2 regions of the Effusibacillus sp. SKA8 genome follow, and region 1 is predicted to be linked to the other one. Evidence: a T-box and tRNA genes for the amino acid it is inferred to sense, from the RefSeq annotation. Region 1 holds a T-box; the other holds one or more tRNA genes.
What was found. A T-box is a leader RNA that pairs with one kind of tRNA and senses whether it is charged. The one in region 1 lies ahead of leuS (leucine--tRNA ligase), so its partner is inferred to be a tRNA-Leu.

Region 1 (14,845 bases):
CCGATGTCGGCAAGGATCCCCGGATTCCCGAGAGAGGCAACGAGCGCAGCGACGGCGACCGTTGTCGGAAGGTCGATTTTTCTCCCTAAAGACGCTCCCGCGATGACAAGCGCCGCCATCAATCCGGCCCGTACAACCGAAGGCCCCGCTCCGGCGACCAGCGTATACAGAAAAATGGTGCCGATCACAGCCGGGTCGGCAATCCGCTTCGCCAGACGGAATCGCTTCGCCAGCCAAAACAGCGAACCGGCGATCAACCCGACATTCATGCCGGAAGCAGCCAAAATATGCGTCACATTTAACATCTGAAAAGCGGATTTCCATTCCTTCGGCAACTCCGATTGGAATCCGATCACCAAGCCTCCGGCCAATTCCGCTTCGCCCGGCGGAAACAGCCTGTTCAACACGTTCCGGATGTGTTCGCGAAGCGGCGCAACAGTGAGGCCGTACAAAGTGGTCTTGGAGCCGGTTTTCTGCACCGATTCGTCGCTTTTGACCGCGATTCGGGCGTGAATCCCCTGGCGTTCCAGGAATTCCCGGTCATCGTATCCGCCCGGGTTGCGCCGAGGGGAAGGCTCCAGCAGCAGGCCGCGGATCGCCACCCTGTCGCCGTAGGCGGGAGGCCCGTTTTCCCGGGAATCCGCAACCTGAATCCGGTCTTTCAGCGGCACTTTCCGTCCGTCTTCCGCGATCAACGCTTCGACTGAAACGGTATATTGCCATTTGCCGTTGCGAAAAACCGGGGAATCCTCCGTCACGCCGAAAACCTGAACTTGCTGATCGTAAAAAGGTTGCAGGAGGTTCGGACGAAACGACAGATAAGAATGGCTGTAAAGAAAACCGGCCGTTATGAAAAAGACAGCCAGCAAGCCTGCGGGCAAAGGCCGGTTCCGGCGTGCATACGCGAATAACGCGGCACCGACAGCCGCCGCAAACACCACCAGCATCACCATCAGACCGGCCGGATCGAACCGGGGGGCAAAACCGGCCAACACAATGCCTGTCAAAAAAAGGAGGGTAAGATGAAGGAGAATTCGCCGCAAAAGGATCTTTCCTTTCGGGGGAGAGGTTTTAAGTAACCGGAGGAGAGATAGTAAATGATGCGATCCTGAGATAGGAGGAGAACGGAAGCAAAGCCGGTATCGACAAACGGCAATGCGGTGCGGGGGACTTCCCGCCCCCCGCCTGTTGCCGCTTGCTAACCGGTACTTGGTGTACTAGGCCTGACTCTTTTTTAACGCCTGGTCGAGATCGTAAATCAAGTCGTCGACCGTTTCCGTTCCAATGGACAAACGCACCATGTCGGGCGTAACGCCGGTGGCCCGCTGCTGTTCTTCCGTCAGCTGTTGATGGGTGGTGCTTGCCGGATGAATGACCAGCGATTTGGAATCCCCCACGTTGGCGACATGGGAAAACAACTGCAGCGAATCGATAAATTTCCGCCCCGCCGCAAGGCCCCCTTTGATCCCGAAGGTCATCATCGCGCCTTGGCCTTTCGGCAGATACTGACGGGCGAGCTTGTGGTACGGACTCGACTCGAGGCCCGGATAGTTCACCCAACTGACCCATTCATGATTTTCAAGGAACCGGGCGACCGCCAGCGCGTTCTGGGAATGGCGCTCCATCCGCAGATGCAGCGTTTCCAGGCCCTGCAACAGCAAAAACGAGTTAAACGGCGAAATGGCGGCACCGATGTCGCGCATCAGTTGCACACGCGCTTTCACGATGAATGCCAGATTCCCCAGCGCTTCCGTATACGAAATCCCGTGGTAACTCGGATCCGGTTCGACCAGACCGGGGAACTTGCCGTTGGTCCAGTCAAACGTTCCGCCGTCGACGATTACGCCGCCGATGGAGTTGCCGTGACCCCCGATAAATTTGGTCGCCGAATGCACCACAATATCCGCCCCGTGTTCAATCGGCCGACACAAATAAGGAGACGGGAACGTATTATCAATAATGAGCGGCACTCCCGCATCATGCGCAAGTTTGGCGACAGCCGCAATATCGAGCACGTCGATGCGCGGGTTTCCGATGGTTTCGGCGTACACTGCCTTGGTCCGGTCGGTGATCGCTTGGCGGAAGTTTTCGGGATCGGCAGGATCGACAAATTTCACTTCGATTCCCAGTTTCTTCAGCGTAACCGCGAACAGATTGTAGGTGCCCCCGTACAAATTGGTGGAAGAGACGATCTCGTCTCCCGGTCCCGCGATGTTCAAAATGGCAAAAGTGATCGCCGCTTGTCCGGACGAAGTGGCAAGGGCGCCGACGCCGCCTTCCAATGCCGCAATCCTTTTTTCAAACACGTCTTGCGTCGGATTCATGATCCGGGTGTAGATATTGCCCGGCTCCTCCAGGGAAAACAGTTTTGCCGCATGCTCCGTATCGCGGAACACGTAAGACGTGGTTTGGTAGATCGGAACCGCCCGCGCACCGGTCGTCGGATCCGGTTCCTGTCCGCCGTGTACGGATAATGTTTCAAGTCCCCATTTGCGTTCTGTCATTTGATCTCCTCCCCGTTGCGTAAGCGATGATTCAATAGGCTGTCAGTTTGTCCTTGATCGTTTCGAGCAGCTTCGGACCAAATCCCTTCACTTTTTGCAAATCGTCCACCGATTGAAAGGGACCGTGTTTTTCCCGGTATTCCACAATCGCTTTCGCTCTCGTCGATCCGATTCCTTCTAAAGCGTCCAACTGCTCAGCCGTCGCCGTGTTGATGTTGAGTTTTCCGTCCGGATTGGCGGACCCTTTTCCGCCGGCTGCACGCTCCCCTTGGACGGGTACGTTTACAAGCCCCCCGTCCGGCAGTTTCTGCGCCAGATTTAAGGATTGCAGATCGGCCTGCTCGCTGATTCCTCCCGCCGCCTGAATGGCGTCGGTTACGCGGGAGCCGGCGGGCAATGTGTAAACGCCGGGCGTTCGAACCGCCCCTTTCACGTCGACCTTGATTTCCGCGGCCGGTTTTGCAGGGACTGGCTCTTGTTTGCCGCTTGTCGCTCCGTCCGTTTGACCCTGAATGTCCGCTTTCGGGAGCGGAACCTGCGAAACCGGGACGGGACGTCCGTACATGTAGACCCCCGATGCAACCAGAAGCAGAACCAGAAAGCCGGTCACAATCACCTGTTCCCGTCTGGTCAACCGAAACATGGAATCACCTCGTCAAATGCCCCCCGATTTTTCCATTTCGCTACAAAACGGGGGAACCCTGCCGGCATGCCGAATTTTTTTTTGAAATTTCCCCCAACCGTCTCAAATTTGCAAGAAGATCAGGTTCCATAGTACAATAGTTCCGAATAGGATTGAAAGAGAGGAAGCGGGATGCTCACACCCAGCATGGAAGACTATTTGGAGAAAATCTATGAATTGATGAAAGAAAAAGGGTATGCCCGCGTCTCAGACATCGCTTCGTCCCTTGCCGTACAGCCTTCTTCCGTCACCAAGATGATTCAGAAACTCGACGAACAAAACTACGTGACCTATGAGAAATACCGCGGCATCATCCTGACTCCCCGCGGTGAGCAGTTGGGACGTTTGATGAAGCAACGCCATAAAATGCTGGAAGGGTTTCTGCGAATGCTCGGCGTGAACGAGGCGACCATCGAAAAGGATGTGGAAGGCATCGAACATCATGTCAGCCCAAGCACGTTGGACAGTTTGCAAAGCTTGGTGCTTTTCTTCGAAGATTATCCGGAGTGTCTTGAAGAATACAGGCACTTCCGCCAAAAGCTGAAACACCTTTCGACGACGGACGGCGAAACCAAATAGACAAAGCCTCCACTGTGGGGCTTTTTGTTTTTCATATCAGGAGAGGAGTGACTTGTTTGTCTGACAAAATCCGTGTTGGCGTCGTGTTTGGAGGCCGTTCGGGCGAGCACGAAGTGTCCCTCAATTCCGCCCGTTCTGTCATCGAAAACCTCAATCCCGATAAATATGACATCACACCGATCGGCATTACAAAAAACGGGATCTGGCACGTCGGAATCGAGTCGTACAAGGCGCTCGGCGCCGAAATTCCCTCAACACTGCTTGCGTCTGCTCAAACCGCCCAAGCCAATCTTCCGGCAAACATCGCCCCCGGTCCGACCCTGCCCGTCCGGATCGGCGAGTCGCTGGACGTGGTGATTCCCGTCCTGCACGGTCCCTATGGCGAAGACGGAACGGTGCAAGGGCTGTTCGAACTTATGGATATCCCTTACGTCGGAGCGGGGGTGCTCGCTTCCGCCGTCGGCATGGATAAGGCGGTGATGAAAGCCGTGTTTGCCCATGCGGGGCTTCCGCAATGCAAATATGAAGTATATCTGCGCAGCCGCTGGGAGAAAGAACCTGATCCGATCCTCGACGAGATCGAAGCCAAACTCGGTTTCCCCTGTTTCGTCAAGCCGGCAAATCTCGGTTCCTCCGTCGGCATCTCGAAAGCGCGGGACCGGCAAAGTCTGATTGCGGCAATGCACGAAGCTGCCCGCCACGACCGAAAAATCGTTGTGGAAGAAGGCGTTGACGCCCGCGAAATCGAAGTGGCCGTTCTCGGCAACGACGAACCCCGCGCGTCGGTTGCCGGCGAGATCATCCCGAAAGCCGATTTTTACGATTATAACGCCAAATACGTCGACGGCACATCCGATCTGATCATCCCGGCCGATCTTCCCGCCGATAAAATGGCGGAAGTCCGCGAAATGGCGATCCGGGCGTACCGGGCCATCGACGGATCGGGGCTGTCGCGGGTCGATTTTTTCCTTGACCGCAAGACGGACCGTTTCCTGATCAACGAGATCAACACATTCCCCGGCTTTACGGTCTATTCGATGTACCCGAAGTTATGGGAAGCCACCGGCATTCCTTATGACCAACTGCTGGACGAACTGATTCGCCTAGCGATGGAACGCCATCACGACAAGAACCGTGGCCGAGCGCCGGGGCAGCCGTAACCGCCGGTAACAGCCGGCCAGTAACAGCCGTAAGAAAGAGAGCCCTGTAAGCGAATGTAAGCGTTTTTGCGGGGCTTTCCCCACAAACAAGTGCAAACGCGATTCGCGCTTGCACTGCCGAAAAGGGGTCTGTCCGGGGTCAGCCAACGACAATGTTGACCAGTTTGCCCGGCACGACGATAAATTTTTTGACGGTGCCGCCTGCCACCTGTTCTTTTACTTTCTCCTGCGCCAAGACAAGCGCTTTGAGCTCGTCTTCCGTCACGTCCTTCGAGACGACCACGCGGTCGCGCAATTTGCCGTTCACCTGTACCGCATATTCGATTTCATCCTGTACCAGCGCGGCCGGATCGTATACGGGCCACGTTTGGCGATGAACGCTCTCCCGGTGCCCGATCATATGCCACAGCTCTTCCGCAATATGCGGCGCGACCGGCGCCAGCAGCAAAATTACCGTTTCAATCGCGTCGAGTTTGGTTCCGATGTCGGCGCCGTCCGGATAGCTGTAGATGCCGTTCACCAGCTCCATGATCGCCGAAATGGCCGTGTTGAACTGGTAGCGTTCCCCGATGTCTTCCGTCACTTTCTTGATGACAAAATGGGTCTGCTGCCAAAGCTTCTTGGCCGGTCCGGTTGCAACATCCGCCGCCGGACGGTTGGCGAACAGATGGGCGTGTGTATCGACCAGGCGCCATACGCGGCCGAGGAACCGGTAGGCTCCTTCCACCCCCTGGTCGCTCCATTCCAAATCGCGGTCGGGCGGAGCGGCAAACAGGATAAAGGTGCGGGCCGTATCGGCTCCGTACTTGTTCACAATGTCTTCCGGCGAAACGACATTGCCTTTGGACTTCGACATCTTGGCGCCTTCTTTGATCACCATGCCCTGCGTCAGCAGGCTTTCGAAGGGTTCTTCAAAATTCACCAGCCCGGCGTCGTACAGTACCTTGGTGAAAAACCGGGAATACAGCAGGTGCAGCACCGCATGCTCAATTCCGCCGATGTACTTGTCGACGGGCAGCCAGCGGTTCACCGCCTCCGTATCGAACGGGCCGTCGCTTTTCTTGGCCGAAACGTACCGCAGATAATACCACGACGAATCGATGAACGTGTCCATCGTGTCCGTTTCCCGGGTTGCTTTTCCGCCGCAGGAAGGACATACGGTGTTGACAAAAGACTCGTTTGTGGCAAGCGGCGATTTGCCCGCCACCTCGAACTGCACTTCTTCCGGCAGCAGCACCGGCAACTCCTCTTTCGGAACGGGAACCGTTCCGCACTTCTCGCAATACACGACCGGAATCGGACATCCCCAGTACCGCTGGCGGGAGATCAGCCAGTCCCGCAGACGGTAGGAAACGGTGCGCTTTCCCTTTCCTTCCCGTTCCAGATTTTCCGAGATCTTGTCGATCGCTTCCAGATTGTCCAACCCGTTGAATGCATCGGATTCCACCAGCACGCCTTCGTCGGTGTAAGCGGCCTGCAACGGCAGTTCCAGCGGCTTGTCTTTCGGCTGTATGACGACTTTGACCGGCAAACCGTATTTTGCGGCGAATTCGAAGTCCCGCTGGTCGTGGGCGGGCACCCCCATCACCGCACCGGTTCCGTAATCCGGCAACACGTAGTTGGCGATCCAAATCGGGATGCGGTCGCCGGTTTTCGGGTGAATCGCGTATTCGCCCGTGAACATTCCGATCTTTTCCGCGGTTTCGGAGGTGCGCTCAATCTCCGATTTTTTCCGCACTTCTTCGACAAACGAGTGAATTTCGTTCTTTTTCCCGGATTTTCCGGTGATTCGTTCAACAGCGGGGTGTTCGGGGGCCAACACCAGATACGTGACCCCGTACAACGTATCCGGGCGGGTTGTGAATACGGTCAGCAATCCGTCGTGCCCGTCGATCCCGAAGATGATTTCCGTACCGGTCGATTTGCCGATCCAATTCCGCTGCATCGTCTTGACGCGTTCCGGCCAGCCCGGCAAATTGTCCAGGTCGTTCAGCAACCGTTCCGCGTAGTCGGTAATCCGCAGATACCATTGCTCCAGGTCTTTTTTCACCACTTCGGTGCCGCAGCGCCAGCAACCGCCGTCTTCCACCTGCTCGTTGGCAAGCACGGTGGCGCATTCCGGGCACCAGTTGACCGCCCCTTTTTTCCTGTAGGCGAGCCCCCGTTCGTAGAACAGCAGGAACAACCACTGGGTCCACTTGTAGTAATCGGGCGAACAAGTCGTCACTTCCCGGGACCAGTCGTACGAAACGCCCAGTTCTTTTTGCTGGTTGCGCATGAACGCGATATTGTCGTACGTCCAGGGAGCCGGGTGGCTCTTGTTCTTGATCGCCGCGTTTTCGGCCGGCATGCCGAACGCGTCCCATCCCATCGGATGCAGGACGTTGAAGCCGTGCATCCGTTTGAAACGCGCCACCACATCGCCGATGGAATACACGCGGACATGTCCCATATGAAGGCGCCCCGAAGGGTACGGGAACATTTCCAGACAATAAAAATAAGGTTTTCCGGTCGATTCGACTGTCCTGTGGACACCGGACTCCTCCCATGCCTGCTGCCATTTTTTCTCGATTTCAGCAGGCACGTATTTTCGTTCGCTCATCTGACAGCCCCCCAATGAATCGCTCCCCAAAAAGTGAAACGAAGGTTCCGTCCGGGAACTCCCAAGCGCTTTTGGGAGACCCGAAACGCAAATATAGCGGAGATTATAATATAAAACCTCCCACCCCAAAGCCTTCTGCTAGGGACGAGAGGTTGGAAAAACATCACTGGTTCCCGCGGTACCACCCTATTAGACAAGAATCGCCGTCCGGCGGCGACACTGTCCGCTCGAGGTTCTTAACGGGGACAACCCGGTCACAGGTACTCCGTTCCCTGTAACTGCTCAAAGGCGAGTTTCTTCGTCTGTTCCTGCCAACTCGCACCTTCCGTTGGCTCTCTGGGAAGAACGGGATCGAATACTGCTCCTTGTCAACGCATTTGCCGTAACATTTTGTCGAATTCGTACATCCGCTTGTTAGTATACGCAGACGACCACCGTTTTGTCAAGGCGCATATGTGGGCCATATGTGGGCCGCTGCGACAGCCACGCGCATCAGGCGAGATCCGAAAACTCTTCCATCTTCCTTATGTCAAACGTACCGCTGAGCAGCGTCCAGTTTTGCGGAAACGGGTGGCCCAGCATCCAATAGCTGACGCCCGCAAGCCCCATCTCCCACACAAGATGAAATTTCGCCAAAACGGAGCGAGCGTCTTCAAACCACACCTGACGGGTTTCCTGCATCGGTCCCCGGTAGGTAAACATCGGGGCGGCAGCCGCCGTATGGAAGTGAATGTGACCGTTTGTGCGGATCGCCTGCTCCACCGCCGCTTTTGGCGAAATGCCCGTCGCCCGCTTCCCTTTCTCGTAAGGGGTGGGCCAATTATACCCATATAACGCCATGCCCATCAATATTTGGGCGGGCGGGATCACAGCGGTCGCGTAATGGAGAACCCGGCGCACCATGTTCAGCGGGGCGATCGCCATTGGGGGACCTCCCACCCACCCCCACTCAAAGGTCATCAGGATCACCCGGTCCGCCAACTGCCCGAGTGTGCGGTAATCGTAAGCGCCTGTCCAGGGATTGCGGGGATCGTCGGACATCTTGGGGCCGATCGAGACCACAACCGGAATTTGACGAAGTTTGGCAGCTTCCGTCAAGTCCCGGACAAATGCGTTATAGTGTTCTCGGTCTTCCGGATACAGGTGCTCAAAATCGACATTGATCCCGCTGTAGCCTTTCGCTTGCACAAGAGAGAGCAGGTTGGAAACGGTTTTTCCCCGGACAGCCGGGTTTTCGGTAACGGCACGGGCCACATCGGAGTTGAAACGGGTTCCGTCAAAATTCGTAACGGTGAGCAACGGCGCGATTGCTTCCGCCTTCGCTTTGGCGATCGCTTTTTCATCGGGCAAATCCGACAGGGTTCCGTCCGGTCGGACGGGATAGTGAAAAAATGACACATAGGTGAGGCAGTCGGCGGTTTCCGCAAGCATCTCTTCATCGACACCGCTGCCGGTCGGGACCATAAACGCGTTGACTTCCACCGATTCTTCGCCGCGAATCGGACAAGGCACCCAAATCGTTTCGTAAGCGGCCAGATTTTGTTCATCCAGCCTGCCGTTGACAGCCCTGATGATGTGCGGCGGTACACGTAGCCGCTTCGCAATCGTGTCCAGGGTGTCCCCCGCTTGAATTTTGCAAGTCCGCAGCGTGCAGCGAGGACCGGCAGGGATTACGAGGCTCATCCCCGGCACCAGCCGGTCTCCCTCCAAACCGTTTGCCACCCGGAGACGTTCAGCCGTTCCCCCATACAGTTCCGCTATGGAAAAAAGGGATTCTCCCGGTTTCACCACATGCACGAACATGGCTCTTCCTCCTTACCGGCACCCGGAAAAGCGTCTGCCGGCAATGTTCTGCAAGACCGACTTGCTCAGGCAAATCCTGCTCGGATACCGTCCTGCCATATCTTATTCAGGAGGAACGCCGGTTATTTTTCTTCGGCAGATGCAACGGTTATTTTCCGCTTCAGATCGTAAACCGTTTTACCATCTCCGCCAGCTTTTCCGCCATTTGTGCCAGAGTTTCGGAAGCCGCCGTCATCTCCTGCGTGGTTGCCGACTGCTGTTCGGATGCAGCTGCCACTTCCTGCGTATCGTTTGCCGCCACTTCCGCCAGATGGGAAATGTAGTCGGCATTTTTCACGATTTGTTCCGTGTCTTTAACGATCGCCTGAATCGAGTTGTTCATATTAAAGACCTGATTGCTGACATCGTCCACTGCCCGCAGAATGTGCTGGAATGCCTGGCCGACCGCCGACACGTCGTCACGGCCTTGTTGGACGGTTCCGCTGGTTTCCTCCATCGCCACAACCGCTTGCTTAATCTCGTCGTTGATGGAAAGGATCAAGCCGGAGATTTCTTCCGCCGCTTTTCCCGATTCTTCGGCCAACTTCCGCACCTCTGTGGCGACAACGGCAAAACTGCGGCCTTGTTCACCGGCGCGCGCCGCCTCAATCGCGGCGTTTAGCGCCAGCAAATTCGTCTGAGCGCTTATTTCGCGAATCACCGTGATAATTCCCAAAATGGCTTCCGAACGTTCGCCGAGTTCTTTGACCACGCCTTGCGTTTGGCTGACTTTGGCCGTGATGTCGTTCATCTCCACAACGAGTTCCTGCAGCGTTTTCTCGCCATTATGGGCGTATTGCTGGGCGGCTTGGGAATCTTCGTTCACCTTTTGCATGAACATGCCGATTTGTTCGATATCCCTACCGATGCGGTGAAGGGACGAGGTTGTTTCCATGACGGAATGTTTTTGCTTCTCCGAACCGGCGGCGATCTCGGAAGCGGAAGCCGCGATTTGCTCCGATGCCCGCGCGCTCTCCGTGGCACTGGCGGTCAATTCTTCGGAAGCACTGGCAACTTGCTCGGAAACATGCTGCACGTCTTTTATCATATCGCGGAAAACCGACATCATTTCGTTGTACATGGCAGAGAGTTGCCCCAGTTCATCCCGCAATTTCACAGGCACTCGCCCGGTCAGATCACCCGTTTCGGCCTTCCGCATCGCTCCCACCAGCGCGCGGATCGGTTCGGTCACGCGATGGACGACCAAACTTCCGACAGACAGAGCTGCAACGCACGCAATCAAGCTGATGACAAGTGTCATCACCTTGCTTTTGTTGATCGGCTGCAAGAGATCGTCCGTATAGCTGCCAATGCCAAGGATCCAACCGTTTGGTAATGTCTCGAAGGCGGTGAGTTTCGATTTTCCCTGAAAAACATATTCAATCCAGCCCCGTTTTTGCTTGAGCATTTGGGGGAAGAAAATCTCTCCGCTCAGATCCTTTCCCTTCTGCGTGGGATGGAAGATCGCAATGCCTTTTGGGTCGAGAATGAACGCGTATCCGTTCATTCCGTTCGGCTTGTAATAACGTTCGGCAACGTCTTTGACAATCGCGTCCACCTTTTCCAAGTCTGCACCGTTTGGATTGCTGCTTTGGGTATAAGCGTACAGTTCCTTGGCGATAAGCGAGGTCTGGTATTGCAGATCCGCAACCGTCAAATCGTATACGGCTTTTTCAGCGTTTCTGTACTGCAGGTAGCCGACGGCAAAAATCGGGCAGAGCGTGATCACAACCAGCATGATCAGAAGTTTGCCGCGGATCGACGAAGAAATGCGAGCAACCAGAAACATTCGGATTCCCCCTCCCGTTCAAATCGGCATGAAACACTTTTCCATTATGTAAAACAATAATTCTTCTTTATACATTCTATACAAAATATAAGGTGAGAGGAAGATTTATACAACAAAAAATCCACTCCTCTCCCGCAAAATGCGGCAGGGGAGTGGAGGACACCGGCAACATCGCATTACCGGAACACTTCGCCGCCCCGTTTGTATTCCACATCGCCAACGCCGTCCCGCATGTTGGCAGCGCGTGCGATGGCAAAGAAGAAATCGGACAAACGGTTCAAATACCGGCGGACTTCCGCATTGACCGGCTCTTGTTCCGCCAGCGTCACCACCCGGCGCTCCGCGCGGCGGGCGACCGTCCGGCACACGTGAAGCGCAGCCGATACAGGGCTTCCTCCCGGCAGAACAAACCGTTTGAGCGGCGGACATTCCGCGTCATACCGGTCGATCCACTGCTCCAACCGGGTGACCTGATCGGCGTTGATCTTGTAAGGGATCGTCATCCCCTCCGGCGCTTTCACCAAAGCGAGATCGCTGCCGGCGTCAAACAATTCATGCTGTATTTCGGTCAGGTCCTCGATCATTTTCCTGTGCTTCACCGGGTCCATTAACGTGATCGCCTGCCCGACAAACGAATTCAGTTCGTCGATCGTGCCGTACGCCTCGACGCGGGCCGAATCTTTGCGGACACGTCCGCCGATGACGCCGGTGGTTCCCTGATCTCCCGTCCGGGTGTAAATTTTCATCTGAAAATCTCTCCTTTGATCCCGCTCGCCGGTGGCGAAATTTCCCGCATGGCGCGGCCGGCTCCGGTTTGCATGATCGACAAAAGGCGGTCCACATCAACAACTTTTTCCACAAGATCCGCCCACCGGTCAAACGCTTCCTGCCGTCGTCGGTGGCTGGAATCCGTCTTTCCGACCGGCGCGAGTCCTTTGCCGATCCGGATACCGTCAAGGAATGTCCGCCGCCAGACATCATTATGCAGAATCCCGTGCAGATAGGTCCCGATCACCGTACCGTCGGCGTTGACGGCCCCGTCTTCTTTTTCCCCGCCCTGAGCGGAAAGTCGGGCAAACGGACGGCAGCTCCCCCGCCTTGACTGCCCCATATGAATCTCGTAGCCTTCAACCCCGATCCCGGACAGCGCGGCAGCGGCTCCCGGCAAATCCAGGACAATCCCTCGCGCTTGCACAGTCGTTTTTTCGGGAAGAAACCGGGTTGTCACATCGAGCAGGCCCAGGCCGTCCGTCTCGGACACGTCCGATTCGACCCGATCCGGATCGAACAGCTTGACTCCAAGCATTTGGTATCCGCCGCAAATGCCAAGAATGCGGGTGCTGCCCGCCAAGCACGCGATCCGCCGCGCCAACCCGTTTTTTCGCAGCCACAGCAGATCGTCAATCGTGTTCTTGGTGCCCGGCAGAATGATCAAATCCGGTTCCCCCAATTGTTCCGCAGTCGATACGAAACGCCAGGACACATCCGGTTCGAAGCGAAGCGGATCCACATCGGTAAAATTGGAGATGTGCGGCAACCGGATCACCGCAACATCAATTTCATTCCGAGCCGAGGGGGAACCGATTTGGTCGAGAACCACCGAGTCCTCGCTTTCAATGTACAAGTCGCGTTGGTACGGAATCACGCCCAGCACCGGAATGCCCGTACGCTCTTCCAGCCATTGCAGCCCCGGCTCCAACAAGCGGATGTCTCCCCGGAACTTGTTGATAAGAAAGCCCCGGACGCGCGCCCGCTCATGCGGTTCCAGCAATTCCAGCGTCCCGACAATCGAGGCGAACACCCCGCCGCGGTCGATATCGGCGACAAGGAGGACCGGCGCATCCGCCAGTTCCGCCACTTTCATATTGACGATATCCCGGTGCTTTAAGTTAATTTCTGCCGGACTGCCCGCTCCTTCGATGACGACCATATCGTATTCGCCGCGCAGCCAGGCAAGCGATTCTTCAACGATGCGCAACGCGGTGGGAACGTATTCGTTCCGGTACTCGGCGGCCGACATATCCCCCACGGGCACCCCTCTCACCACCACCTGGGAGGTCATATCCCCCTTCGGCTTCAACAAAATCGGGTTCATATCGACGGTGGCCGCCACTCCCGCCGCTTCCGCTTGTACGCCTTGCGCCCGTCCGATCTCCTTGCCGTCGCATGTGACGTAGGAATTTAACGCCATGTTCTGCGATTTAAAAGGGGCGACACGATATCCCCTTCTCGCAAAAATCCGACACAGCGCCGTACAGAGCAAACTCTTTCCGACATCGCTCGCCGTTCCCTGCACCATCACGGTCAAACTCAAAACAAAATCCCCCTTCCGTCCGGCAAAGAGAAACTCATTTCGCCCAAAAGAAAAACCGGCTGGCGGTCTCGCCCGGTTCCTTCCAGCGGAAATCCGCCCCGCATTCCACCTCGCGAAATCCCGCTTCAAAAAGCAACCGCTCGACCGTTTCCCGCGTGTACGTCCGCTGCGTGTGGGTTTCCTGAAAACGGCGGTACAAGCCGTTTTCAGACTGCACAAAAAAAGTGACATCATATTCGGCCTGACACCGTTCAGGATCAAATTTGCTTTGCCAGATATAAGCGATCTCGTCCCGGATGTCGTAAAAAACTTGCTGTCCCAATTCTTCCCGCAACCTGTACGGGGTGTGCAGGTCAAACAGGAAACAGCCTCCCGGCTTCAGTTGGCTGCGGATCGCCCGGAACGCCTGCAACAGATCCGACTCCTCCAAAAGATAATTTAGGGAGTCGCAAAAGGAAACGGCGATGTCGACCGGTTCCGGCAGCCGCAAATGCCGCAAATCCTGTTGCAAAAAGCGCAAAAAAGGGGTTGGGCGGTCGAGTTTCGCCTGCGCCTGCGCCAACATTTCTTCGGACAAGTCGACCGCGTAAACCTGATACCCTTTTTCGAGCAAGCGAACCGACAGGGTGCCTGTCCCACACCCAAGATCGGCAATTTTCAACAGCCGCCGGCCATAACCGGCTCCTCCCGTTTGCCGCCGAAGGGTCTCCTCGAAAAAATCCATCCACCGGTCATAAGGGGCGTCCTGCATCAAAACATCGTAATATTCGGCGAATTCGCCGTAAACCAAACGATTTTCCATCAACCGATGCTTAACTCCCTTGCGTCGCTCCACACCCGGTCGAGGTTGTAAAACTCGCGTTCCTCCGTCCGGAACACGTGCACGACCAAGTCGCCGCAATCGATCAAAACCCATTTGGCTTCGTCATAGCCTTCCATACCGCGCACCGGCAATCCTTTTTCATTCATCTTTTCCTTCACCGCTTTTGCGATGGCTTGCACCTGAGTAGTGGAATTTCCGCTGCACAAGACGAAGTAATCGGCGATCACTGTCAATCCCCGTATATCGAGCATTACGATGTCTTTCGCCTTTTTGTCCGCAGCCGTCTCGGCCGCGATTTTTGCAAATTCCACCGTTTGATCCCCCATGCACATGCCTCCCAGGAAATGTGAAATGGTCCTTACTGAGTATTTTATGTCAAAAGAGAGTCAACGTACCGGTCTGTCCTTCAAAATCCGCCAGATCTCATTGCGGGCGACAACCGTCAAAGGAAAGATCGGCTGCCGGCATTTGATCAGATATTCGATCGTATTGTCGAACGAGAGAGCCAACGCCATGTCGAGGTCCTCTTCTGCCACCTTGCGCAACTCCC
Region 2 (14,845 bases), on a different contig from region 1:
ACAAGCGGCAGCGGTGGCAATGGCCGGTGAGCGTCTTGCGGAAAAAGGAATGCGCATCATTCCGCTCGTCGTGTCAGGTCCTTTCCACTGCTCCCTGATGCAGCCTGCCGCCGAAAAACTGGTAAATGTGCTGGGCGGGATAACGGTTCGCGACGCGAAAATTCCGGTGATTGCCAACGTTTCCGCCAGACCGGTCATCTCGGCTGGTGAGATCCGCGGCGCTCTCTACGAACAGGTGGCATCCTCCGTTCTTTGGGAGGAATCCGTCAGGTTCATGTTGGAACAAGGCGTCGATTGCTTCGTCGAAATCGGCCCGGGCCAAGTGTTGTCGGGGCTGATCAAGAAAGTGAACCGGCGTGTGCCGACCTTGTCGATTCAGGACCCGGCCACTTTTGAAAAAACGGTTTCTGTCTTAAGGGGGGAATCCTAATGTTTACGGGAAAAGTCGCGCTGGTAACCGGCGCTTCCCGCGGCATCGGCAGGGCGGTTGCAATGCTGCTGGCGGAACGCGGCGCGAAAGTGGTAGTCAATTATGCAGGAAATCAGGCAGCCGCTGAAGAAGTGGTGGCCCAAATCCGTGCCATGGGCGGGGAAGCCGCCGCTGTGCAGGGGGATGTGGCGAAAGCGGAAGACGCGGAGAAAATCGTCAATTTTGCAACGGAAACGTTCGGCCGGCTCGATATTCTTGTCAACAATGCCGGTATTACCAGGGACAATCTGTTGATCCGCATGAAAGAAGAAGATTGGGACACTGTGGTCGACACGAATTTGAAAGGCGTTTTCAATTGCACAAAAGCGGCGGCAAAAGTGATGATGAAGCAGCGTTACGGACGGATCGTGAACGTGACGTCGGTTGTCGCCCTGGCAGGCAACCCGGGACAGGCAAATTACGTGGCAGCCAAATCCGGCGTCATCGGTTTGACCAAATCGAACGCCCGGGAACTGGCATCCCGCAACATTACGGTCAACGCGGTCGCTCCAGGGTATATCCGGACCGATATGACGGCCGTACTGAATGATGAAATGAAAGAATCCCTCGGCAAGCAGATTCCGCTCGGGCGGATGGGCGACCCGGAAGATATCGCCAGAGCGGTCGCGTTCCTTGCCTCGGACGAAGCGTCTTACATTACGGGGCAAGTTTTGACCGTGGACGGCGGCATGGTCATGTAAAAAGCTGACTTCGGAGCGGGAATCGTGTATACTCTGAAGAGGAGGTGAAAGGCATGTCAATTTTTGACACCGTGAAGAAAATCATCGTTGACCGTTTGGGTGTTGACGAATCGGCTGTAACGATGGAAGCTTCTTTTAAAGATGATCTGGGAGCGGACTCGCTCGATGTTGTGGAACTCGTGATGGAATTGGAAGATGAGTTCGATTTGGAAATCTCAGACGAAGACGCGGAGAAAATCACCACCGTCGGGGAAGTTGTAAAATACATAGAATCCCATAAGGCGTAATCTCCGTCGTCTTGCACACCCCAGAGTCCCGCGGGTTTCCTCGGGACTCTGACTACGACAATCAGCGTTCCCTTGCCGAGGACTTGAGCATACATGATGAACAATTGATCGTCCATTTTTTAAAAAGGCAGAGTGATTTCCCACATGAGAAGACGAGTGGTTGTGACAGGAATGGGGGTTATCTCCCCTGTCGGCAATGACGTCGCGACGTTCTGGGACAGCCTTGTTGCCGGAAAATCGGGCGTCGGCAGGATCACCCGCTTTGACGCTTCCGAATACCCTTGTCAAATCGCGGCGGAAGTGAAGGATTTTAACCCTGAGAATTATATTGACAAGAAAGAGGCACGCCGGATGGACCGGTTTGCCCAATACGCGGTGGCGGCCGCCAAAATGGCGCTGGAAGACAGCAAGTTGCAAATCACGGCAGAAAATGACGAGCGGATCGGCGTATATGTCGGTTCCGGCATCGGCGGATTGGAAACACTGATGGAGCAGCACCAAATCCTGTTGGAAAAAGGCCCCCGCCGGATCTCGCCGTTTTTTATCCCGATGATGATCGGCGATATGGCTTCCGGACAGATTTCGATCATGCTCGGGGCGAAAGGCCCCAACTCGTCCCCCATTTCCGCCTGCGCGACCGGCACCAACGCGATTGGCGACGCATACAAGATCATTGAGCGCGGCGCAGCGGACGTGATGATTACGGGAGGATCGGAAGCAACCGTGCTGCCGATGGCGATTGCGGGATTCGCGGCGGCGAAAGCGCTGGCGACCGCTTTCAACGACGCGCCGGAAAAGGCGAGCCGTCCGTTTGACCGCGACCGCGACGGATTCGTCATGGGCGAGGGAGCCGGCATCCTGATACTTGAAGAACTGGAGCACGCCAAGCGGCGGGGTGCGCCGATTTACGCCGAAATTATCGGTTATGGCATGAGCGGCGACGCGTATCATATCACGCAGCCAGCCCCGGAAGGAGCCGGAGCGGCCAGAGCGATGCGCGAAGCGATTCGCGATGCGGGCATCCGGCCGGAAGACGTCGATTACATCAACGCCCACGGGACTTCAACCGACTACAACGACAAATACGAGACGATGGCGATCAAGAGAGTGTTTGGCGATCACGCTTACAAACTGGCTGTTTCCTCAACCAAGTCGGTAACCGGCCATCTGCTGGGAGCCGCCGGCGGCGTCGAAGCCATCGCCTGCGTCAAAGCGATTCAGGATCAAATCCTGCCGCCGACCATCAATCTCGACAATCCGGATCCCGAATGCGATTTGGATTATGTCCCGAACAAGGCGCGTCCGGCAGAGATTCACGTCGCCATGTCCAACTCTTTGGGATTCGGCGGGCATAATGCGTCGATCCTATTTCGAAAATATGAAGAGTGATTCGTACCGATTTCTGCCCCGGCCGGGGGCATCCGTTTTTTGCGAGGGGCTGCCGCCGGGGCGTTACGCTGATCAATCACAGGTGAGAATTGTGGCTGGGAAATTCGATTTGTTGCAACAATCCCTCGGTATCCGGTTTTCCAATCTTGCTTTGTTAAAACAAGCGTTCACCCACGCGTCTTACCGCAACGAACATCGCGGTGAGAACGGACAGGACAACGAGCGGCTTGAGTTTCTGGGAGATGCCGTACTGGAACTGTTAGTCAGCGAGTATTTGTTTGCCCGTTACCCGGCCTTGCCGGAAGGGGAATTGACGCGGATGCGGGCGGCGATCGTCTGCGAGCCGTCGTTGGTGAAGTTCGCGGAAAAACTCCATTTCAACAAGTACATCCGCCTGGGGCGGGGGGAAGAACTATCCGGAGGAAGGAAGCGGCCGGCTTTGCTGGCGGATGTGTTTGAAGCGTTTGTCGGTGCTTTGTATTTGGACCAGGGGCTGGAGGCGGTGAGATCGTTTTTGCAGACTTACGTGTTGCCGGAGCTGGAAAACGTGCACGGCCTGTTGCTCTCTGACTTCAAGACGCTGCTTCAGGAGCATGTGCAACGTGAAGGTCTTGGCGTTTTGTCTTACAGAATTCTTGAGGAGCGGGGACCTGCCCACAACCGGGAATTTGTCTCGCAGGTTTTTATCAATGACATTCCATACGGAAAAGGGACGGGCCGCTCGAAGAAGGAAGCGGAACAACGGGCGGCGCACGATACGCTGACCCTATTGGGACGTTAAACCGCAACCGGATAATGTGTCAGGAATCGGGAGTGGTGTTCGTTTGTATCTGAAACGGATGGAAATCGTGGGATTCAAATCGTTCGCCGACCGCACGGAACTGGAGTTTGTTCCCGGCGTGACAGCGGTGGTGGGGCCCAATGGTTCCGGCAAAAGCAATATCTCTGACTCGATCCGCTGGGTGCTTGGCGAACAGAGCGCCAAAAGCCTGCGCGGTGCCAAAATGGAGGATGTGATCTTTGCTGGCAGCGACACGCGGAAGCCGGTCAATTACTGTGAAGTGTCGCTGACACTGGACAACAGCGACGGCACATTGCCTTTGGACTACAACGAAGTGACCGTCACCCGCCGCGTATACCGTTCCGGCGAGGGAGAGTATTTTATCAACAAGCAGGCCTGTCGGCTGAAGGATATTGTGGAACTGTTCATGGACACGGGTCTTGGGAAAGAGGCCTATTCGATCATCGGGCAGGGACGGATCGACGAGATTCTTTCCAACAAAGCGGAAGATCGACGCGGCATTTTTGAAGAAGCGGCGGGAATCGTCAAATACAAAGCGCGAAAACGGGAAGCGGAAAAGAAACTGGAGGAAACGGCGGCCAACCTGGTGCGCATCGGGGACATTATCGGGGAGTTGGAAACCCAGATCGGACCGATGCTCGAACAGGCGGAGACCGCCAAGCGGTACAAGCGGTTGAGAGAGAACCTGCAAACTTTGGAAATCGCCTTGTGTGTTCATGATATTGAAGAACTGCATGCCCGTTGGCAACAGGAAAAAGAACAGGGTGCCAAACTAGAGGACGAACTGGCGGCACAAACGGCTCTTGTGGCGGGGCAGGAGTCCCGCTACGAGCAGTTGCGCTGGCAGGCCGAACAACTCGACAAGATGATGGAGGCCAGCAACAAAAAGCATGTGGAAGTGGTGGCCGAATACGAAAAGGCGGAAGGGCGCCGGGAAATACTGCAGGAACGCCACGGGAACCTGCAGGCCGGGCAGGCGGAGCTGCAGTCGGCCATCGCCAAGCTTGAGGGGGACCTGCAGGAAAAAGAGCGGCAGTTGACGGAGGAAACGGACAAGCTAGCAAGGCTGACGGCGGAGCGGGACGGAATCCGGCGCGAACTGGACGAGAAGCTGGACAGCGCCAAGGGATTTGTGGACCGGGGGGAACTGGAAGCGGAAATCGAGCGGCTGAAAGCGGATTTGATCGAACAACTGAACGAAACGGCCGGGAAACGAAACGAGTTGAAAAACATTGAAGCGAACAAAAGCAGCTTGCTCCGGCGGATTGAAAAGATGCGGGAAGACGAGGCGGAACTGCGGGAGCGGATCGTCGCGTTGGACGAATCCCTGGCTGAAAGCGAGTCCGCGCTCAGCGAACGGCGCAGGCAGGAACAGGCGCTGCAGAAGCGTTTCGAGGAACAACGGCGATCCGCCGCCGGCCGCACGGAAGAGAAGGAGCGGTTGCTTGCGGCGCTTCGCCAGCTTCAGACGGAGAAAGCGTCTTTTCAATCGCGGTATGAATTGCTGCGAGACATGCAGCAGGAATACGGCGGATTCTCGCAAGGCGTCCGCACCATTTTGCAGGCGGCCGGCAAAGGTCGCGTCGTCGGCATTTGCGGGGCGGTCGCGGAGTTGATGCACGTGCCCGCGCAGTATGAGACGGCAATTGAAACGGTACTGGGCGGGGCTTTGCAGAACGTTGTCGTCGAGTCGGAGAAAGCCGGCCGTGACGCGATCCTTTTCCTGAAACAAACCGGTGGCGGCCGGGCGACCTTTATGCCGCTTGACGTCATGCGCGGACGGCTGCTCGGGAGAAACGAGCGAACTGCCATTGAAGGGCACCCGGGTTACATCGGAATCGGCGCCGAGAGGGTCCGGTTTGCCGAAAAGTACCGGCCGATTGCGGAATATCTGCTGGGACAGGTGGTGATCGCGAAAACCATCGCCGACGCGAACGCGTTGGCCCGTCTGCTGCAGTACCGTGTCCGCGTCGTGACGCTGGACGGCGATGTCGTCAACCCTGGCGGCGCAATGACCGGGGGCAGCCAGCAGAAAAAAGGCACCAGCCTGCTCGGGCGTCAACGGGAAATCGAAGAGATGGAACAAAAGATCGCCTCTTTGCAAATGCAGCTGGCGGATGTGCAGCACAAGCTGGACACGTTTGAAGCAATGGCGCGTCAAACGGAGGTGGAGTTGAACGAAACCGCCCAAAAGCTCGAAGCAGAGCGCGCGCAGATTCACTCGCTGGAGGCGCAAACGCGTGAATTGGGAGTTCAAAAACGGTCGGTCAACGAGCGGTTGCAGCTTGTGACCCTGGAACATCAGCAATTCGAAAAGGAACTGTCCGGCTGGAACCGCAAGGAGGAGGCGCTGCAAGCGGAGCTTGCGGCATTGGACGCACGGGTCAAGGAGTTGTCGGCGCAAGTCGATCAGGCGCAAGCGTTGTTGAAGCAACAGCAAAGCGTCCAAGCGGATATCTCGGAAGAAGTCACCGGGTTCAAGGTGCGCTTGGCGGCGCTCGATCAGGAAATCGCGTCGACCAAAGCGAACGTGGCCCGGATCGAAAAAGAACGGGCGGCGGTGCTGTCCGAATTGCAAGACAAGCGGAGCGAACTAGAAGCAACACGGGAGCGAATCGAGCGGACGCAAGCGGAATTGGAGGAAGCGGCGGCACAGTTGACGCTTTTGGAACAGCGCCGGGCGGAAGCGCAGCGAGCGCTGGAGGAAGAACTGGCCCGCAAGCAGGAACTTCACAGGAAGATGGCCGACGAGGAACACAAGGTGCGGGAAGCCCGGCTGGTGCTCAAGAATCTGGAGAATCAACTGCACCAGATCGAAGTGAAAATCAACCGCCTCGATGTGGAGTTGAACACCGCTCTTGCCAAGCTGGCGGAAGATTACCGCATTTCCTTTGAATTGGCAAAAGAGCGGTATCCGGTACCGGAAGACGTGCCGGACGCCAAACGGCAGGCGGCCGATTTGCGCAGGAGCATCGAGGCGCTGGGCGAGGTCAATCTCGGAGCGATCGAAGAGTACGCCCGAATGCAGGAACGGCTTGGCTTCTTGACGGAACAACGCGATGATTTGCTGGAAGCGCGGGACAAACTGAACGAAGTGATCGCCGAGATTAACCGCGAGATGTCCAAACGGTTTACGGAGACGTTTGAAGCGATCCGCGGACAGTTTCATGACGTGTTCAGCCGTTTGTTTGGCGGCGGGCGGGCAGACCTGATTTTGGCGGATCCGGACAATCCCCTGACCACCGGGATTGATATTGTGGCGCAGCCTCCCGGCAAGAAATTGCAAAATCTGGGGCTTTTGTCCGGCGGAGAACGGGCGTTGACCGCGATGGCGCTGCTGTTTGCGGTTTTGCACGTCAAGCCGGTTCCCTTCTGCGTGCTGGATGAAGTGGAAGCGGCGCTGGACGAAGCGAACGTCAGCCGTTTTGCCGAATATATGCGGGAATTTTCGGCCCAGACGCAGTTTATCTGCATCACGCACCGGAAAGGCACCATGGAACACGCGGACGTTCTGTACGGCGTGACGATGGAGGAATCCGGCATTTCCAAGCTGATTTCCGTCAGGCTGGTGGAGCGGCAAGAGATTCAGACCGCATAAGCCGGCGGACTTTTTGTTCCAAACGGAGCGAGGATAGCCTCTTTACCCTTTGCGGAAGACTAGGAGGGAGGAGGTGACGCCGTGCACCGGATTCAAAGCTGCTTGTATCGACCTTATAAAAGGTGGCGGTTTGCGTTGCAGCGACGATGCAGCCGGGTCTTGTTGGCGGTGGCTTTGGCTGTGCCGGGACCGGCGGCTGCAGCGATGGCGGATACGTGCCACGCGATGCCGCAAACGGAACCGTCCTATGCGAAGTGGGGAAGGCTGGCGATGGCGGAGACGAAGAAAAAATATCCCGGTGCGGCGATCGTCGATTACCGGCACGTCGGCCGCCAAACGAAATCATCGGCTACGACCGAGGAAACGTTCAAGCTTTGGCTCAAGAACGGCAACCGGGAATGGGGCGTTTATGTGCGGATTGTGTTTGAGACATCCAGCGAGCGGGTCGTGTCAGTCACTTTTCAGGAAACAAAGCGGTAGTCCTTCGAAAAAACGGCGATTTCGGCGGAACCATCGCCGCTCATCACGAAACGGCTTGGCAGGTGCCCATGCCAGCCTATGCCCCACCAAGTCCATGCCAGACTTCCGTGTCTTCTTGTTGTTCTGTATGGCGAAAAAGAGATATAATTAAATTTATGAGGTGAACAACACGGCGGACCTGAGCGGCTCGGGTCCGCTTCAAATTGCTGGACAGCGCAAACGAGGCAGGGATGAACATGGGATTTTTCAGCAAGTTTAAAGAAGGGTTGAGCAAGACCCGCGACTCGTTTCTGGAGAAAGTGGGGGCGGTCTTTAATCGCCGGAAAATCGACGAGGCGTTTTACGAAGAACTTGAGGAACAGTTGATCATGGCGGATGTCGGCGTCAACACTGCGATGTCTTTGCTGGAAGAACTGCGCGCCGAAGTGAAAAAGCGAAGGATTGAGAATGCGGCCGATCTGAAGCCGGTGCTAAAAGAAAAATTGGCGGAATTGATGGGGATGGAAACGGTGGCGCTAAACCTCAACCCTTCCGGCCTGACGGTGGTCATGATCGTGGGTGTAAACGGTGTCGGGAAAACCACCACCATCGGCAAGCTCGCCCACAAATTGAAAACGGAAGGCAAAAAAGTTATTCTTGCGGCGGGAGACACCTTTCGGGCCGGCGCGATCGAACAGCTCGAAATCTGGGGGCAGCGCGTCGGGGCGGATGTGATCAAACATCAGGCGGGATCGGACCCGGCGGCCGTCGTCTATGACGGCGTACAGGCGGCGAAATCGCGCAAAGCGGATGTTTTGATCGTCGACACGGCCGGTCGTCTCCATAACAAGACCAACCTGATGGATGAACTGAACAAAGTCTATCGTGTGTTAAAACGGGAAATTCCCGATGCGCCGCACGAAGTGCTGCTCGTGCTTGACGCGACGACCGGTCAGAACGCTCTACAGCAAGCGAAAATATTCGGCGAAGCGACGGGGGTCACCGGCCTGGTTCTGACTAAGCTGGACGGGACCGCGAAGGGAGGCATCGTCATCGCGATTCGCCACCAGATGCGAATTCCGGTGAAATTCGTAGGCCTCGGCGAGAAAATCGACGACCTGCAGGAATTTGACCCGAACCAGTTTGTCGAAGCGTTATTTGACTCCTCACAAAGTGATTCTTGACATTCTTTAACGGTTCCAGTATTATGAGGTTTGTGCTGTAAAGGTATATATCTTGACAGGCGGAAGGCGTGGTCAAATGCTTGAGAAAACCACACGCATGAACCTGTTATACGATTTTTACAGTGCGTTGCTGACCGAGAGGCAGCGCACTTTTATGGAACTGTACTATTACGACGATCTGTCGTTGGCGGAAATTGCAGAACAGTATAACGTCTCCCGGCAGGCGGTGTACGACAACCTCCGCCGTTCCGAACTGCAGTTGGAAGAATACGAACAGAAATTGCGGCTGCTCGAACGGCATGCGAACCGGATTCGCTGGTGCGGCGAACTGGCGGAGAAAGTGCGGAGCCTGCCTGTGGACGAAGCTCTCAAGGCCGAGTTGACCGGTTATATCCGGTTGCTTTTAAACGACGGGGAAACCGGATCGGACGAAGACGAAAGCTGACGCGCAACAATCCAGGAGAGGAGGGGGCCCATGGCGATTTTTGAAGGATTGTCGAGCAGGCTGCAGGAGACTTTCCAGCGCCTGCGCGGCAAGGGAAAGCTGACGGAAGACGATGTCAAAGAAGCGCTGCGGGAAGTTCGTTTGGCGCTGCTGGAAGCGGACGTGAACTTTAAAGTCGTCAAAGAGTTCATCGAAAAAGTCCGGGAACGAGCCGTCGGCCAGGAAGTGCTGCAAAGCCTGACGCCCGGCCAGCAGGTCATCAAGATCGTCAACGATGAGTTGACGGAGTTGATGGGAGGAACGCAAAGCCGGATCGCGCAGGCGGCCAAGCCGCCGACAGTCGTGATGATGGTCGGCCTGCAAGGGGCCGGCAAGACCACGACGACGGGGAAACTCGCCAACCTCCTGAAAAAACAAAATCGCTATCCGCTGCTGGTGGCGGGCGACATCTACCGCCCGGCCGCGATCAAGCAGCTGCAGGTGCTGGGAGAGCAAGTGAAAACCCAGGTGTTCTCGCTGGGCGATCGGGTAAGCCCTGTTGAAATCGCCAAGAACGCGGTGGCCCACGCAAAATTGCACGGGTTCGATTACGTATTGATCGACACCGCCGGCCGTCTGCATATCGACGAAACCTTGATGGACGAGTTGAAACGGATCAAGGAAGCGGTGAATCCGGATGAGATCCTGCTGGTGGTTGACGCGATGACCGGCCAAGACGCGGTCAATGTGGCCGAAACCTTCCACCGGCAGCTTGGCATCACAGGCACGATCCTGACCAAGCTGGACGGGGACACGCGGGGCGGCGCCGCACTTTCGATTCGGTCGGTGACGGGCACGCCGATCAAATTTGCCGGGATGGGCGAAAAGCTGGATGCGCTGGAACCGTTCCACCCCGACCGAATGGCCTCCCGGATTCTCGGCATGGGGGATGTCTTAAGCCTCATCGAAAAAGCGCAGGCGAACGTCGACCAGGCGAAAGCGCAGGAAGCGGGCAAGAAGCTGATGAGCGGGGAATTCACGCTGGAAGACTTCCTGGAACAAATGCAGCAGATCAAGAAAATGGGACCTCTGCAAGACCTGCTCGGGATGCTTCCGGGTTTTGGCAGCCACAAGGCGCTGCAAAACGTCAACATCGACGACAAACAAATCGCCCGCGTCGAGGCGATCATCCGCTCGATGACGCCCCGGGAGCGGCGGGACCCGAAGATCATGAACGCCAGTCGCCGGCGCCGAATCGCGGCGGGCAGCGGAACTTCCGTGCAGGAAGTCAACCGTCTGCTGAATCAGTTCGCCGAGATGCAAAAAATGATGAAACAGCTCCCCGGACTTGCCAAGAAACTGGGCAAGAAAAAAGGGAAAAAAGGGTTTGGCGGTTTCAAGTTTCCGTTTTAACCATGCATTCCCTTTTGGGGCATGAATGGATATAATACTAACTTGACTTTGACCAGGAGGTGAAATGCAAATGGCAGTGAAAATCCGTTTGAAGCGCATGGGTGCCAAGAAAGCTCCCTTCTACCGCGTTGTTGTGGCTGATTCCCGCTCTCCGCGTGACGGCCGTTTCATCGAGGAGATCGGTACTTATAACCCGGTCACGCAGCCGGCTCAGATCAACATCGACGAAGAGAAAGCGATCAAATGGCTGAAAAACGGTGCGCAACCGTCCGACACCGTTCGCAGCTTGTTCAGCAAGACCGGCATCCTGAAGAAAGTTCACGAGATGAAGTAAGTCCATTCCATTCATGGAGGGCTGGCTGATGAAAGAGTTGGTTGAACTTATTGCCAAAGCGCTCGTGGATCACCCTGACGAAGTTCGCGTCACAGAATCGACGAGAGATCATGATGTGGTCTATCAATTGACTGTAGCACAGGGTGATGCCGGAAAAATCATCGGCAAACAGGGACGGATTGCCAAAGCGATCCGGACTGTCGTGGCGGCGGCCGCCTTGCAGGAAGACAAGCGGGTAACCGTCGAGATCATGTAGAAAGGGCCGGAAATCACAGGGTTCCCGGCCCTCATTTTTCTTAACTCCGCAAAGTGCGGGAAGCTTCGGAGAGAGTTATCGGGTATTTTGCGGATCCCCCGAATTGAGAACGGCAGGGAAAACGGTTATGCTGTACAGAAGGATGTGATGGTTTTGCAGGAACGATTGATACGAGTCGGATCTCTCGTTAACACACAAGGCATCCGGGGCGAAGTCCGGGTGATCAGCCACACCGATTTTCCGGAAAAACGGTTTGTGAAAGGCTCCAGGCTTTTGCTTGTCCATCCGAACTTTCCGGAGCCGGTGGAACTGATTGTCGAGTCGGCCCGCGTCCATAAAAGTTTTTATCTGCTGAAATTTGTCGGCCATCCTTCCATCAATGACGTGGAAAAATACAAAGGCGGCGAACTGAAAGTCCCGGAATCGGAGTTGGCGCCGCTGCCTGAAGGAAGCCACTACATTTACCAGTTGGTCGGCTGCCGCGTAGTCACCGAAGAAGGGCAGGAATTGGGGGAACTGGTCGAGGTTTTGCAGCCGGGAGCGAATGACGTCTATGTCGTAAAACCCCCGAAGGGCAAAGACATCCTGTTGCCGGCGATTCCCGATTGCGTGAAAGAAGTCGATGTGGAGAACAAGTTGATTCGCGTTCATCTGATGGAAGGTTTGATGGATTGATGAAAATCGACATTCTCACGTTGTTTCCTAGCATGTTTACGGGCGTTCTCTCCGAGAGCATCATCGGCCGCGCCCGTTCGACCGGGACTGTGGAGGTCCGCGTTATCGATTTCCGCCAATTTTCCACAAACAAGCACCATACGGTGGATGATACTCCCTACGGCGGAGGAGGCGGCATGGTATTAAAGCCGGAACCGATTTTTGCCGCGGTGGAATCGCTGATTGAACCTGACCGGGCAAAACCGAGAATTATCCTCACCTGTCCGCAAGGGGTTCCTTATACGCAGGAATTGGCTTTGGAACTGGCGAAAGAAGAGCATCTGATCCTGATCTGCGGGCACTATGAAGGGTATGACGAACGGATCCGCCGGCATTTGATCACCGACGAACTCTCCATCGGCGATTATGTGCTGACGGGAGGGGAGATCCCGGCGATGGCGATTGTCGATTCGGTGGTTCGTTTGCTGCCGGGGGTGCTCGGAAACGACAGATCGGCGGAACTCGATTCGTTCCGCAACGGCCTGCTGGAACATCCTCATTACACGCGCCCTTATGAATTTCGCGGCTGGAAAGTGCCGGATGTCCTGGTTTCCGGCCATCATGAGAAAATTGAGCAATGGCGCCGGCGGGAGTCGTTGCGCCGCACCTATCTGCGGCGTCCCGATCTGCTGGAGCGTGCCGTTTTGACCGAACAGGACCGGGAATGGTTGAAAGAAATCGCCGCAGAAACCGTTTCCGAAAACCGCGGGTCCCCTCCGCGGACACCATGATCTGTATCCCTGCGCCGTCTTTGGAGGAGACCCCAATGTAGAATATGCGGTAGGTTCCCGATTGGTTCTTTTGGAGCCGGGAAAAACATTGAAAACGGCGGAAATTCGTGATATCATAATCGATGTTCGAAACGGGCAAGCCCGGTTTCATTTGCCGGCGTGGCGGAATTGGCAGACGCGACGGACTCAAAATCCGTTTCCCGCAAGGGAGTGGGGGTTCAAGTCCCTTCGCCGGCACCAAATACGCAACGAAGCTCTTAAGGATAACTTGTCCTTAGGGCTTCTGTTGCGTACCGGAGGTGCTCGGGCATGATCTCGAAAAAGCTGGACAAGGAAACGGCTGAACAATAATCCCACGATTAGCAGGGAAAATCCGTCGAGATCAAAAGGCCAAAGGACGGAGGCTCAAAACTCCGGATGCATTGATAATCGCCACAGCTTTGGAGCAAGCATGAATAAAAGCTCAAGCCATTCAACGATCTATGTTGGTGGCTTTATTTACTTATTTGATACAATATGACTATAAGCAGTACCCGTACAGGGCGATGATCTCCGTCGCCTCCGGCGCATATCCGTACGGACGAGCATATAAGAAAGGAGCTTGAGCATGGCTGCACTGAGCTACAAGGAGTTTATCGAAGAGGTACGGACGCGTATAAGCCGGTTTACGGCAGATGATTTCCGGGACCTGATCTTGTATTGGGCCAGTGAAGAGCCTTTATCCAAAAGACAAGCATTTCTGAACAAATTGATCCCCCGTGAGCGGGGGAAGCAGGAAGCTCTTCCGGATGCGACCAGATTGATTGAGGAGATAGAAGCTTTTGCCCAAAGAGTGGAAGATGGCGAGTATTGCGACGGATGGGGGTGGGATGAAGATATCCATGAAGAGCGGGACTGGGGCAACGAAAGCTGGGCGCGGGAAATGGACGGCTTTTTCCTGCAAACGAAAAGCCTGCTGCTGCAAGGGGATTACGCGTCCGCGGAAGAAGCTTATCTGAAATTGTTCGGCGTACTGGAGATGGGCGAAGAGCCGGGACATCTTCCCGGAACGGACTACGCGAACATGCTGGAGGTCGATCTGGACGAGCAGGTTGCCCTTTTTCTCCGCTGTGTCTATATGAATTCAGCTCCGGAACAACGGCCGGCTTCGCTATACAATGCGATGAAAAGATACGGGTATCTGGGCTCAGGCGTTACGCTAAAAAGCATTACCGGCGCATTAGACGTTTCGCTGCCGGATTTTGACGTTTTTTTGGCAGATTGGATTGAATTTTTGAAAAATCAAGGTCACTGGCAGGTCAGCGAGTGGCTCAGGGAAGCGGTTTTCATGAAAGGCGGCGTGCCGGCGATTGCCGAGTTCGCAAGGGAATATGCGGCAACGTATCCCTTGGCCTATATGGACTGGATAAGGGCCCTGGAGGCGGAAGGCGACATGGATGCGATCATCCGGGTGGCCCGGGAAGGGCTGTCCAGGATTCCACGGGACTACACGGTTAGGGCGGAGGTCGCGGATGTCATTGCGAAACTCGGTGAGAGCCAGGATGACCCGCAGTTAAAGCTGGAGGGGCACAAAGAGAGCTTTTACTCGTCCCCTTCCATGGAACGTTTGGTTGATTTGTATACGACGGCCATTGAATGCGGTTGCTTTGAAGAGATTCGCGAGGAAGCGGAGCAGAGGATGACGGAACTTCGAAGCAGCAGCGGGACACTCTCGAACAATGGCTACAATCGCGAGCGGCATATGGCTTACGTGCAGGACGGAGTCTTTTTTAATGCGTTGCTGTTGGCGGGAAAATATGAGGAGGTATTTGAACATTGTCGCAAGGCGGGTCCGCTTGGATGGAGCAACAGCGACAACCCTAAGCCTGTAATGGTCGCTTATCTGATGATCGTGTTGTCCAAAGGGGGAGAGAGCGCGAAGGTTCTGCTCAAGCAATGGGAGGATGCGATCGGACAAACAAGCGGTCATGGCGGCGCGGAGTATATCGGGAAGTATCGGAGCGTTATTGAACATACGATAACAACGATTGCGCTGACCGGAGAGCAGGAGCAGTTTTTTTTGAAATGGTGCATGGACGAGGTCG

Region 2: it has a tRNA-Leu gene. The T-box ahead of leuS (leucine--tRNA ligase) is inferred to sense a tRNA for this amino acid. The anticodon was not compared.

The regions. Positions count from the first base shown of each region.
Region 1 is NZ_JBZCSF010000003.1:38,315-53,159, forward strand. Features, by position in the region: gene AC4ED1_RS03995 (DNA internalization-related competence protein ComEC/Rec2) at 1-1,043, opposite strand, end outside; gene AC4ED1_RS04000 (homocysteine synthase) at 1,218-2,504, opposite strand; gene AC4ED1_RS04005 (helix-hairpin-helix domain-containing protein) at 2,536-3,147, opposite strand; gene mntR (transcriptional regulator MntR) at 3,319-3,765, shown strand; gene AC4ED1_RS04015 (D-alanine--D-alanine ligase) at 3,822-4,925, shown strand; gene leuS (leucine--tRNA ligase) at 5,065-7,527, opposite strand; T-box leader at 7,665-7,908, opposite strand; gene AC4ED1_RS04025 (glycoside hydrolase family 18 protein) at 8,020-9,330, opposite strand; gene AC4ED1_RS04030 (methyl-accepting chemotaxis protein) at 9,491-11,158, opposite strand; gene AC4ED1_RS04035 (cob(I)yrinic acid a,c-diamide adenosyltransferase) at 11,335-11,904, opposite strand; gene AC4ED1_RS04040 (cobyric acid synthase) at 11,901-13,472, opposite strand; gene AC4ED1_RS04045 (class I SAM-dependent DNA methyltransferase) at 13,507-14,274, opposite strand; gene rsfS (ribosome silencing factor) at 14,274-14,621, opposite strand; gene yqeK (bis(5'-nucleosyl)-tetraphosphatase (symmetrical) YqeK) at 14,682-14,845, opposite strand, start outside.
Region 2 is NZ_JBZCSF010000001.1:69,873-84,717, forward strand. Features, by position in the region: gene fabD (ACP S-malonyltransferase) at 1-430, shown strand, start outside; gene fabG (3-oxoacyl-[acyl-carrier-protein] reductase) at 430-1,170, shown strand; gene acpP (acyl carrier protein) at 1,224-1,457, shown strand; gene fabF (beta-ketoacyl-ACP synthase II) at 1,602-2,846, shown strand; gene rnc (ribonuclease III) at 2,938-3,627, shown strand; gene smc (chromosome segregation protein SMC) at 3,671-7,246, shown strand; gene AC4ED1_RS00410 (YqzG/YhdC family protein) at 7,328-7,726, shown strand; gene ftsY (signal recognition particle-docking protein FtsY) at 7,963-8,889, shown strand; gene AC4ED1_RS00420 (putative DNA-binding protein) at 8,966-9,334, shown strand; gene ffh (signal recognition particle protein) at 9,365-10,726, shown strand; gene rpsP (30S ribosomal protein S16) at 10,797-11,060, shown strand; gene AC4ED1_RS00435 (KH domain-containing protein) at 11,089-11,316, shown strand; gene rimM (ribosome maturation factor RimM) at 11,464-11,991, shown strand; gene trmD (tRNA (guanosine(37)-N1)-methyltransferase TrmD) at 11,991-12,761, shown strand; tRNA gene AC4ED1_RS00450 (tRNA-Leu) at 12,915-13,001, shown strand; gene AC4ED1_RS00455 (hypothetical protein) at 13,369-14,845, shown strand, end outside.